Martelella mediterranea DSM 17316: one gene and its partner. The protein of the gene in region 2 interacts with the protein of the main gene of each other region in a pairwise test. Links are inferred from orthologs where the notes say so. Each region holds a gene or a part of one and is shown on either strand. Other genes may lie near its edges.

What was found. Proteins that work in one complex are often made in the same cells at the same time.
Region 1: the proteins of Mame_RS11875 (region 2) and Mame_RS14955 interact in binary tests that used the Escherichia coli proteins (3 or more experiments, as listed by UniProt). The link is inferred for Martelella mediterranea DSM 17316 from one-to-one orthologs.

What each region holds. Positions count from the first base shown.
Region 1 is NZ_CP020330.1:3,198,150-3,200,999, reverse strand. It holds Mame_RS14955 (bifunctional ADP-dependent NAD(P)H-hydrate dehydratase/NAD(P)H-hydrate epimerase), read left to right. Parts: upstream 1-618; coding sequence 619-2,082; downstream 2,083-2,850. Other genes in the region: Mame_RS14950 (DUF72 domain-containing protein), read right to left, coding at 2,063-2,850; Mame_RS14960 (P-II family nitrogen regulator), read right to left, coding at 1-257. UniProt on the Escherichia coli protein: Bifunctional enzyme that catalyzes the epimerization of the S- and R-forms of NAD(P)HX and the dehydration of the S-form of NAD(P)HX at the expense of ADP, which is converted to AMP.
Region 2 is NZ_CP020330.1:2,541,122-2,546,270, reverse strand. What follows is about bases 1,288-4,042. They hold Mame_RS11875 (TrmH family RNA methyltransferase), read left to right. Parts: upstream 1,288-2,106; coding sequence 2,107-2,979; downstream 2,980-4,042. Other genes in these bases: Mame_RS11865 (glycosyltransferase family protein), read left to right, coding at 3,943-4,042; Mame_RS11870 (HAD-IIB family hydrolase), read left to right, coding at 2,999-3,766. Also shown: Mame_RS11890 (GGDEF domain-containing protein), read right to left, coding at 54-1,244; more of Mame_RS11865, read left to right, coding at 4,043-5,149. UniProt on the Escherichia coli protein: Specifically methylates the ribose of guanosine 2251 in 23S rRNA.

The sequences.
Region 1 (2,850 bases), 660 kb from region 2 along the record:
ATACGCCCGGTTTGAGCGGCGTTGCGGATGGCTTCGATGACCGCGTCCACGTTTTCGTCTGCCAGAACGACCTCGACTTTGACCTTGGGAAGAAAGTCGACGACATATTCAGCGCCCCGGTAAAGCTCCGTATGACCCTTCTGGCGCCCGAAGCCTTTGGCTTCCGTGACAGTGATGCCCTGCAGGCCGACGTCCTGAAGGGCTTCCTTCACTTCGTCGAGCTTGAAAGGCTTGATGATCGCTTCGATCTTTTTCATGAGAAAATTGCTCTCCGCTTCTCCCGTTGAAGCAGGCGTCAGCCCGCTCGGAACTTCTAATGCACATTGCATGCCAAGTTCGATTGTTCTTCGTGCAAATCCACCGAAATGAAATTGCGGCCTCGCGATTGCCGCAGCATTCCGCATGTGGCACCGAAATCAGGTTCGCCAAAAGGCGCCTTCAGGTCAATAGCGCGGCATTTCAGGGGCGCTGACGACGAGGACGCATGAATTTTGAGCAGCAACCTGTGTTTAATTAATAGGCAATTGATTACCAACTAGCCAGAAGAAAGTCGCCTCTTGCATCATCACCCGATTTTCCGCTCTATTCACCCGCGATGAAGGAGTGCCGGCCTTGCTGATGACACCTGAGGAAATGGGGCGCGCCGACGCGCTGGCCGCTGAGAGCGGTATAGACAGCTACGCGCTGATGGTAAGCGCGGGCCGGGCGGTCGCGGCCTGCCTGCTGCGGTGTTATCCGGCGGCGCAGCGCGCCGTCGTGCTGTGCGGACCCGGCAACAATGGCGGCGATGGCTATGTCGCGGCCCGCGCGTTTGCCGAAACCGGAATGAAGGTGGCGCTGTTTCACCTTGGCGATCCTGCCAGGCTCTCCGGCGACGCCCTTCGGGCGCGGCAGGATTGCGGCATGGACAGCGCGGGGCTGGATGGCTTTCGGCCGGAGCAGGGCGATGTCATCATCGATGCGCTTTTCGGCGCAGGCCTTGCCCGGCCGCTTTCCGACGAGATTGCCGCCGTGATCGCGCGGGCGGAGGGTCTGCCGGTGATCGCCGTCGACCTGCCGTCCGGGGTCAGCGGCCTGACCGGCCAGGTGCTTGGCGCGGCCTTCACGGCCTCGCATACCGTGACCTTCATGGCCGCCAAGCCCGGCCATTACCTGCTGCCGGGCCGCGCGCATTGCGGCCGGCTGGAGATGTTCGACATCGGCATTCCGCGCCGCATTCTGGCGGAGGCGGCAGGCGACCACCATCTCAATACCCCGGCGCTGTGGGCCGACAGCCTGCCGCGCGCTGGCGCCGACTCACACAAGTTCAGCCGCGGCCATCTCGGCGTGTTTTCCGGCGGCGCCTCGGCCACGGGCGCCGCACGGCTTGCCGCAATGGCGGGTTTGAAGGCGGGCGCCGGGCTGGTCACGATCGCGGCAGCGCCGCAGGCAATCCTCGTCAATGCCGCGCATCTGACGGCGATCATGCTGAAACGCATCGAGGATGTTTCCGCGCTCAGAGACTGGATCGCCGACAAGCGGTTGTCGGCCTTCGTCCTCGGCCCCGGTTTCGGGATAAGCGCCGAAACGCGGGACTTTGCCGAAACGCTGATCGGACGCCCGCTGGTGCTCGACGCCGACGGACTGACCGCCTTCGCGGAGCAGCCTGAGGCGTTGTTCGACCGGCTGGAAGCGGCCCCTGAAACCTGCGTCATGACCCCGCATGCCGGCGAATTCGCGCGGCTCTTCCCCGATCTCGCCGAGGATAGCGACCTCGGCAAGCCCGAAAAGGCATTGCGGGCGGCCCGGCGCGCCCATGCGGTGGTGCTCTACAAGGGCGCCGATACCGTGATCGCGTCGCCGGACGGCAGGATCGCGATCAACGCCAATGCCCCGCCATGGCTCGCTACCGCCGGGTCCGGCGATGTGCTTTCCGGCACGATCGGCGGGTTGCTGGCCCAGGGCGTACCGGCATTCGAAGCCGCCGCCGCCGGAGCCTGGCTTCACGGCGAGGCCGGGAACCGGGCAGGGGCGGGGCTGACGGCCGAGGACCTGCCGACCCACCTGCCTTCAATCCACGAGATTATCGATAACGGACGCTGAGTCGCATTGCCACCGACAGAGTCCGGTCCCTACGCAGATCCAATTTGTCGACCAGGCCTTGCAGCTTCTGCGCCCCCGCCGGGGCGCGGACCTTGCCGCCGGTGATGAAGAACGCATAGACCTCGCGCGGCTTTGCCTCCGGCGCATCGCCGGCAAGAAGCGGCAGATCGTCGGGCGCGCCGCCCCTTGACCAGAGCTTCAGCTTGTCAGCCCATTCCTTCAGCGCCTTGTCGGGATAGCAATGGGGGTTGCCATCCTCGCCCTTTTGCAGCCGTGCATAGACAAAATCGCCGGTGACGTCGGCGATCATCGGGTATTCGGGATGATCGGCGCAGACTATCGTCGCGCCATATTTGCGGGCAAGCGCCACGAATTCCGGGTCAAGGAAAGAAGGGTGGCGGACTTCGAGCGCATGTTTGAGGGCAAGGCCGTCGCGTTCTTGCGGCAGAAGCTTCAGGAAATCCTCGAAATCCTCCGCCTCGAACTTCTTGGTTGGCATGAACTGCCACAGGATCGGCCCCAGCCTGTCGCCAAGCTCGGTGACGCCCTGGCCGAGAAATTTGTCGATCGAGCCCTCGGCCTCGGCGAGCTTCTTGCGGTTGGTGCAGAAGCGGCTGGCCTTCAGCGAAAAGATAAAGCCGTCCGGCACGCTCGCCGCCCATTTGGCGAAGGTCGCGGGCTTCTGCGAGGAGTAATAGGTACCGTTGACCTCGATCACCTTCAGCTTCTCGCCGGCATATTCAAGCTGGCGCGTCTTCGGCAATTTCT
Region 2 (5,149 bases):
AGGCTTTCGGAAGCAATAAGCAAGACAAAATCTGGGAAGCGCCCGAAAGCCCGTCAGATGTCCGTGCGCCGCCGCTCGGATACGAACGGCACCACGCGTCCGGCGCCCTGCTCCGTGTCGCGGCCGCTGTCGGCCGCACCGCTCACCACACGGTTGCGGCCCAGCCTTTTGGCCTCGTAAAGCGCTGCATCCGCGGCGGCATAGAGCGTCTCGTAGCCACGTTCGATGTTGATGGTCGCAGCGCCGACGCTGCAGCGGGCGGAGAGTTGCCGGCCCTGACCGGCTGAGGCATCTTCGTCGAGCCGCCGCCGAATGCGCTCGCCGAGCGCGCCGGCCCCCTCCGCCCCGAGGTCGATGGCAAGGATCGCGAACTCGTCGCCGCCAATGCGCCCGACGATGTCGCCGGCGCGCGACTGATCGATCAGCACCGCGCCGACGCGCCGGAGCACCGCATCGCCCACCGGATGGCCGAGCGCGTCATTGATCGCCTTGAACTCGTCGATGTCGATCAACACCAGGCTCACCATCACCCGCGTCCGCCCGGCATAGATCGCGCCCACCGCGCGCTCGAAGCCGGCCCGGTTCAGGACACCGGTAAGGTGATCGCGATCCCTCAGCGTGTTTGCCGTCTCAAGTCGTTCCACGAAATGCGACGCCAGCAGCTCGAGCGTCAGGATCATCGCCAGAAGCAGGATATAGAGCTGCAGGAAGCCCCAGAAGACCGACTGCGGGTTGGCGATATCCTGATTGAAGAACACGCCGGCCGTGCGGATGGTGTGCATCAGCCCAAGGGTTATGAAGGTCCAGAAGATCAGCTTGTCGTGAATGGTGTCGTCGCGACGGATCCAGATATGCTTGAGGGTGACGACGAAGATGACGATCAGGCCGATATTGATGCCGGCGGTGCGAATCTCGATCGTCGAGGTAAGGTAGAGCACGACATAGACCGCGCTGAGGAGGACGAACATGCCGATTATGAAAGTCCGCCCGAAGGACTTGCCGCGCCGCTGAAGCAGAGATTCCCCGAAGGTGAGCTGGGCGGCGATGAAGGCCATATTGCTGAACGGCAAGGCGATATTATCCGGCACGTAAGGACGGAGAAACATGCCTATGAAGGCCGCGTCCACCGTTAGCAGCGCAATTGCGAAAAGCATCAGATAGCGCTGCCGGCCGCCGGTAAACCAGGCCAGGACAAAGCTGCCCGCCAGAATCGCCAGCCCACCCGTCACGATCAATGACTGCATGATATCCACCGGCCGGAGAACCCCATCAAACTCATCACGCTGCTGCAACCGCGACGACCGAAACCTTTATGCGTCAGGGACTGTAGGAGCGGCGACGGCAAAGTCAGGCCACTCCAATCGGTCGGCATAAACCTGAAACAGGTTGAACTCCGGCCTATTCAAAAGAAACAGTGGTCCAAGTCAATCCCCGCAGGCGCTTTCGCCCCACGCCCGCCCGGAACACGCCCCATCCCGCAACCCCGAAACGCATCACAACGAAATACAACCTATACGAGACTTCCATAACGAACGCAATGGCGTGACGCAACATAATCGTCCACGTAACCAGGGCGATGAAAGATTATTCTTGTGATATTGGCGTGAGATGGATTGGAGCGGGTAGCGGGAATCGAACCCGCGTATTCAGCTTGGAAGGCTGCTGCTCTACCATTGAGCTATACCCGCGGAACTTAAGAAGAGCGTTCGGTTCGATACACTCGGATCGGCGTTCCAACCAGCAACTTGTCTGCGTGATCCGCCGGTCCTCGCTCCGCTCGGATCAGGTCCCAGGTCCGGTGGTGGAGGAGGTTGGATTCGAACCAACGTAGACTAAGTCAACGGATTTACAGTCCGTCCGTTTTAACCACTCACGCACTCCTCCAGTACCAGCCTGGATGGCGGCCATGCCGCCGATCGATACCGCGCCGGCACGCCGGCTCGCTTCGATCTGCGCCGCGTATATGACCGGCTGATGACGCTCTGTCAACACGGCGCTTCACAAATTCCGCTGAAAAATCATCTGGCCCGCAATGCGGGCGCGCCGCAGTGCAAAACCGGCGCCAACCGTCTAGCCGGAAGCGGCCCGCCGCTCTATAAAAAGACCATGAACAAGAAACACGACCGCGACGGCTCCGCCAAAGACAGCCACTACGCCAAGCTCCGACGCACCCACCGCGACAGCAAGCGCGCGCGCGGCGACCTGCCCCCTGCCCCGCCCCGTCAGGGCAAGCGCGGCCCGGCCGGTCCGTTGCCGGTGGCGGACGACGAGGTGCTGCTTTACGGGCTGCACACCGTGCGCGCGGCAATCGAGAATCCGGCGCGCACGCTGATTGCGCTCAAGATCACTCAGAACGCGCTTGCCCGCCTGACGGACGGGCTGGAACTGCCGGCAGACCTTCCGGTGGAGATCGTCCGGCCGAAGGAGATCGACGACATTCTCGGCGAGGACGCGATCCATCAGGGCGTGATGCTGAAGGCGCGCACGCTGCCGGTCCGCAAGCTGGATGCGCTGCAGGACAGCCCGCTGCTCCTGGTGCTCGATCAGGTAACGGACCCGCACAATGTCGGCGCGATCCTGCGTTCCGCCGTCGCGTTTGCCGCCGGCGCGGTGATCACCACCATGCGCCACAGCCCGGCCGAATCCGGGGTGCTCGCCAAATCCGCTTCCGGCGCGCTGGAATATATTCCCTATATCCAGATCACCAATCTGGCCAAGGCGGTGGATGAACTCCACGCCATGGGCTTCACGACGGTCGGGCTCGATTCGGAGGGGCCCGCCGTGCTGGAAGAGAGCCTTCGCGGCGACAAGATCGCGCTGGTGCTCGGCGCGGAAGGCAAGGGGCTGCGCCAGAAGACCCGCGAGACAGTGACCACGCTGGCAAGGCTCGACATGCCCGGCGAGATCAAATCGCTCAATGTTTCCAATGCCTCGGCGATCGCGCTTTATGCGGCGCGGCAGTTTCTTGCCAGAAACTGAGACGCATAAAGGTCATCCGATGCACATCGTCTTCACCGATCTCGACGGCACGCTCCTCGACCACGAGACCTATTCCTTCGAGCCAGCCCGACCGGCGCTGGAGCTCTTGAAGGCGCGGGGCATCCCGCTCGTTCTCGCAAGCTCCAAGACCGAGGCCGAGATGCGACCGATCGCCGCCGCGATCGGCATCGAGCACCCGATGATCGTGGAAAACGGCGCGGGCATCGTCAACATGCCCGATGGCGAAGCGGAGGAAGACGGTGTCTATGACAGGCTACGCGCGGTGCTGTCATCCATGGACCCGGATTTGCGCCGCCACTACCAGGGTTTCGGTGACTGGAGCGATGCCGAGGTCGCCGAGAGGACCGGCATGTCGCTCGAAAGCGCCCGCCTTGCCCGCACACGCCGTTTTTCCGAGCCCGGCCTCTGGTCCGGCGGCGAGGACGCGCGCGCGACCTTTGCCGCAATTCTCGACGCGCATGGGTTTCAGGCGGTCCAGGGCGGCCGGTTCTTCACGCTGATGCCGAAAACCTCGAAGGCCGAGGCCATGAAAAAGATCGCCCGCCACTTTGCGGAAACCTCGGATGAGCCGGTTTTCGCCGTGGCGCTTGGCGATGCGCCCAATGACGCGGCCATGCTGGAGGCCGCCGACAGGGGTTTCATCATCGCCAATCCCGCCCATGCCGAATTGCCGGTCTCGGATCGCGAGCGCGAAGGCTTCATCGCCCGGTCCGAGCGGACGGGCCCTTACGGCTGGAATGACATGATATTGCAATTATTGGCATAATATAGTTGGTAAATGCATGAGCAGTTCGCACTTGGACGGACCCACCCGCCCTTCGCGGAGTTGCCGCATAACAATGACGATCGAGCGGCCTTGCAGCGTTGAAAGCCGCCCGCTCTGATCCATATTCCAATCGGCAGCCCGTCGCTGCCGCAAGCACAAAAATCAGGAGCGTCGCCATGGCTGACTTTCATCAAAACGGCGTCGTCGCGACGCTTCACAACCTGCGCGAACGCTCGCTCCATCGCGTAGAGCGCGAGCTTTCGAGCTTTTCGGCGACCCGCCCGATCACGCTGATCCTGCCCTCCCTGTTCTCCGAGCTCGAGGCAGAGGCACTCGACAACATCGTCAAACACCTGACTGAGGTGCCCTATATTTCCAACATCGTCATCGGCCTCGACCGCGCCGATGAGGAACAGTATCGCTACGCGCTGAAATATTTCAGCCGCCTGCCCCAGCACCACGCGGTGCTGTGGAACGATGGCCCGCGCATGCAGGCCGTCCACAACCGGCTGGGCGAAGCGTCGCTGGCGCCGGCAGAACCCGGCAAGGGCCGCAATGTGTGGTACTGCATCGGCTATGTTCTCGGCGCGCGCAACTCGTCCGTCGTGGCTCTGCATGATTGCGACATCGTGACCTATTCCCGCGAGATGCTGGCCCGCCTGGTCTATCCGGTCACCAACCCCGCCTTTCCCTATGTGTTCGCCAAGGGCTATTATCCGCGCATCGCCGACGGTTCGCTCAACGGGCGCGTGACCCGGCTTCTGGTGACGCCGCTTCTACTGGCGCTGGAAAAGACCATCGGCCACCAGCCCTATCTCGATTACCTGAAGGGGTTCCGCTATCCGCTCGCCGGCGAATTCGCGATGCGTACGCACATCCTGCCCGATATCCGCATTCCGTGGGATTGGGGCCTCGAGATCGGCGTGCTGTCGGAACTGTGGCGCAACTATTCCAACAATGCCATCTGCCAGGTCGATATTTCCGACGCCTACGACCACAAGCACCAGCCGCTTTCGCAGGAGGATGCCCAGCAGGGTCTGTCGCGCATGTCCACGGACATCTGCAAGACCGTTTTCCGCAAGCTTGCGACCGACGGCGTGACCTTCTCGCAGGAGACGCTCAGAACGGTGAAGGCGGCCTATTTCCGCACCGCGCTGGATCTGGTCGAGACCTACCACAACGACGCCCGCATGAACGGGCTTTCCACCGACCGGCACAAGGAGGAACAGGCGGTCGAACTGTTTGCGACCAACCTGACGGAAGCCGGCAACGCCTTCCTCGAAACCCCGGACGCAACGCCGCTGATGCCGCGCTGGAACCGGGTCCTTAGCGCGCTTCCCGACGTGCTGGACGAGATGCAGGCCGCAGTGGCGGCCGATATGG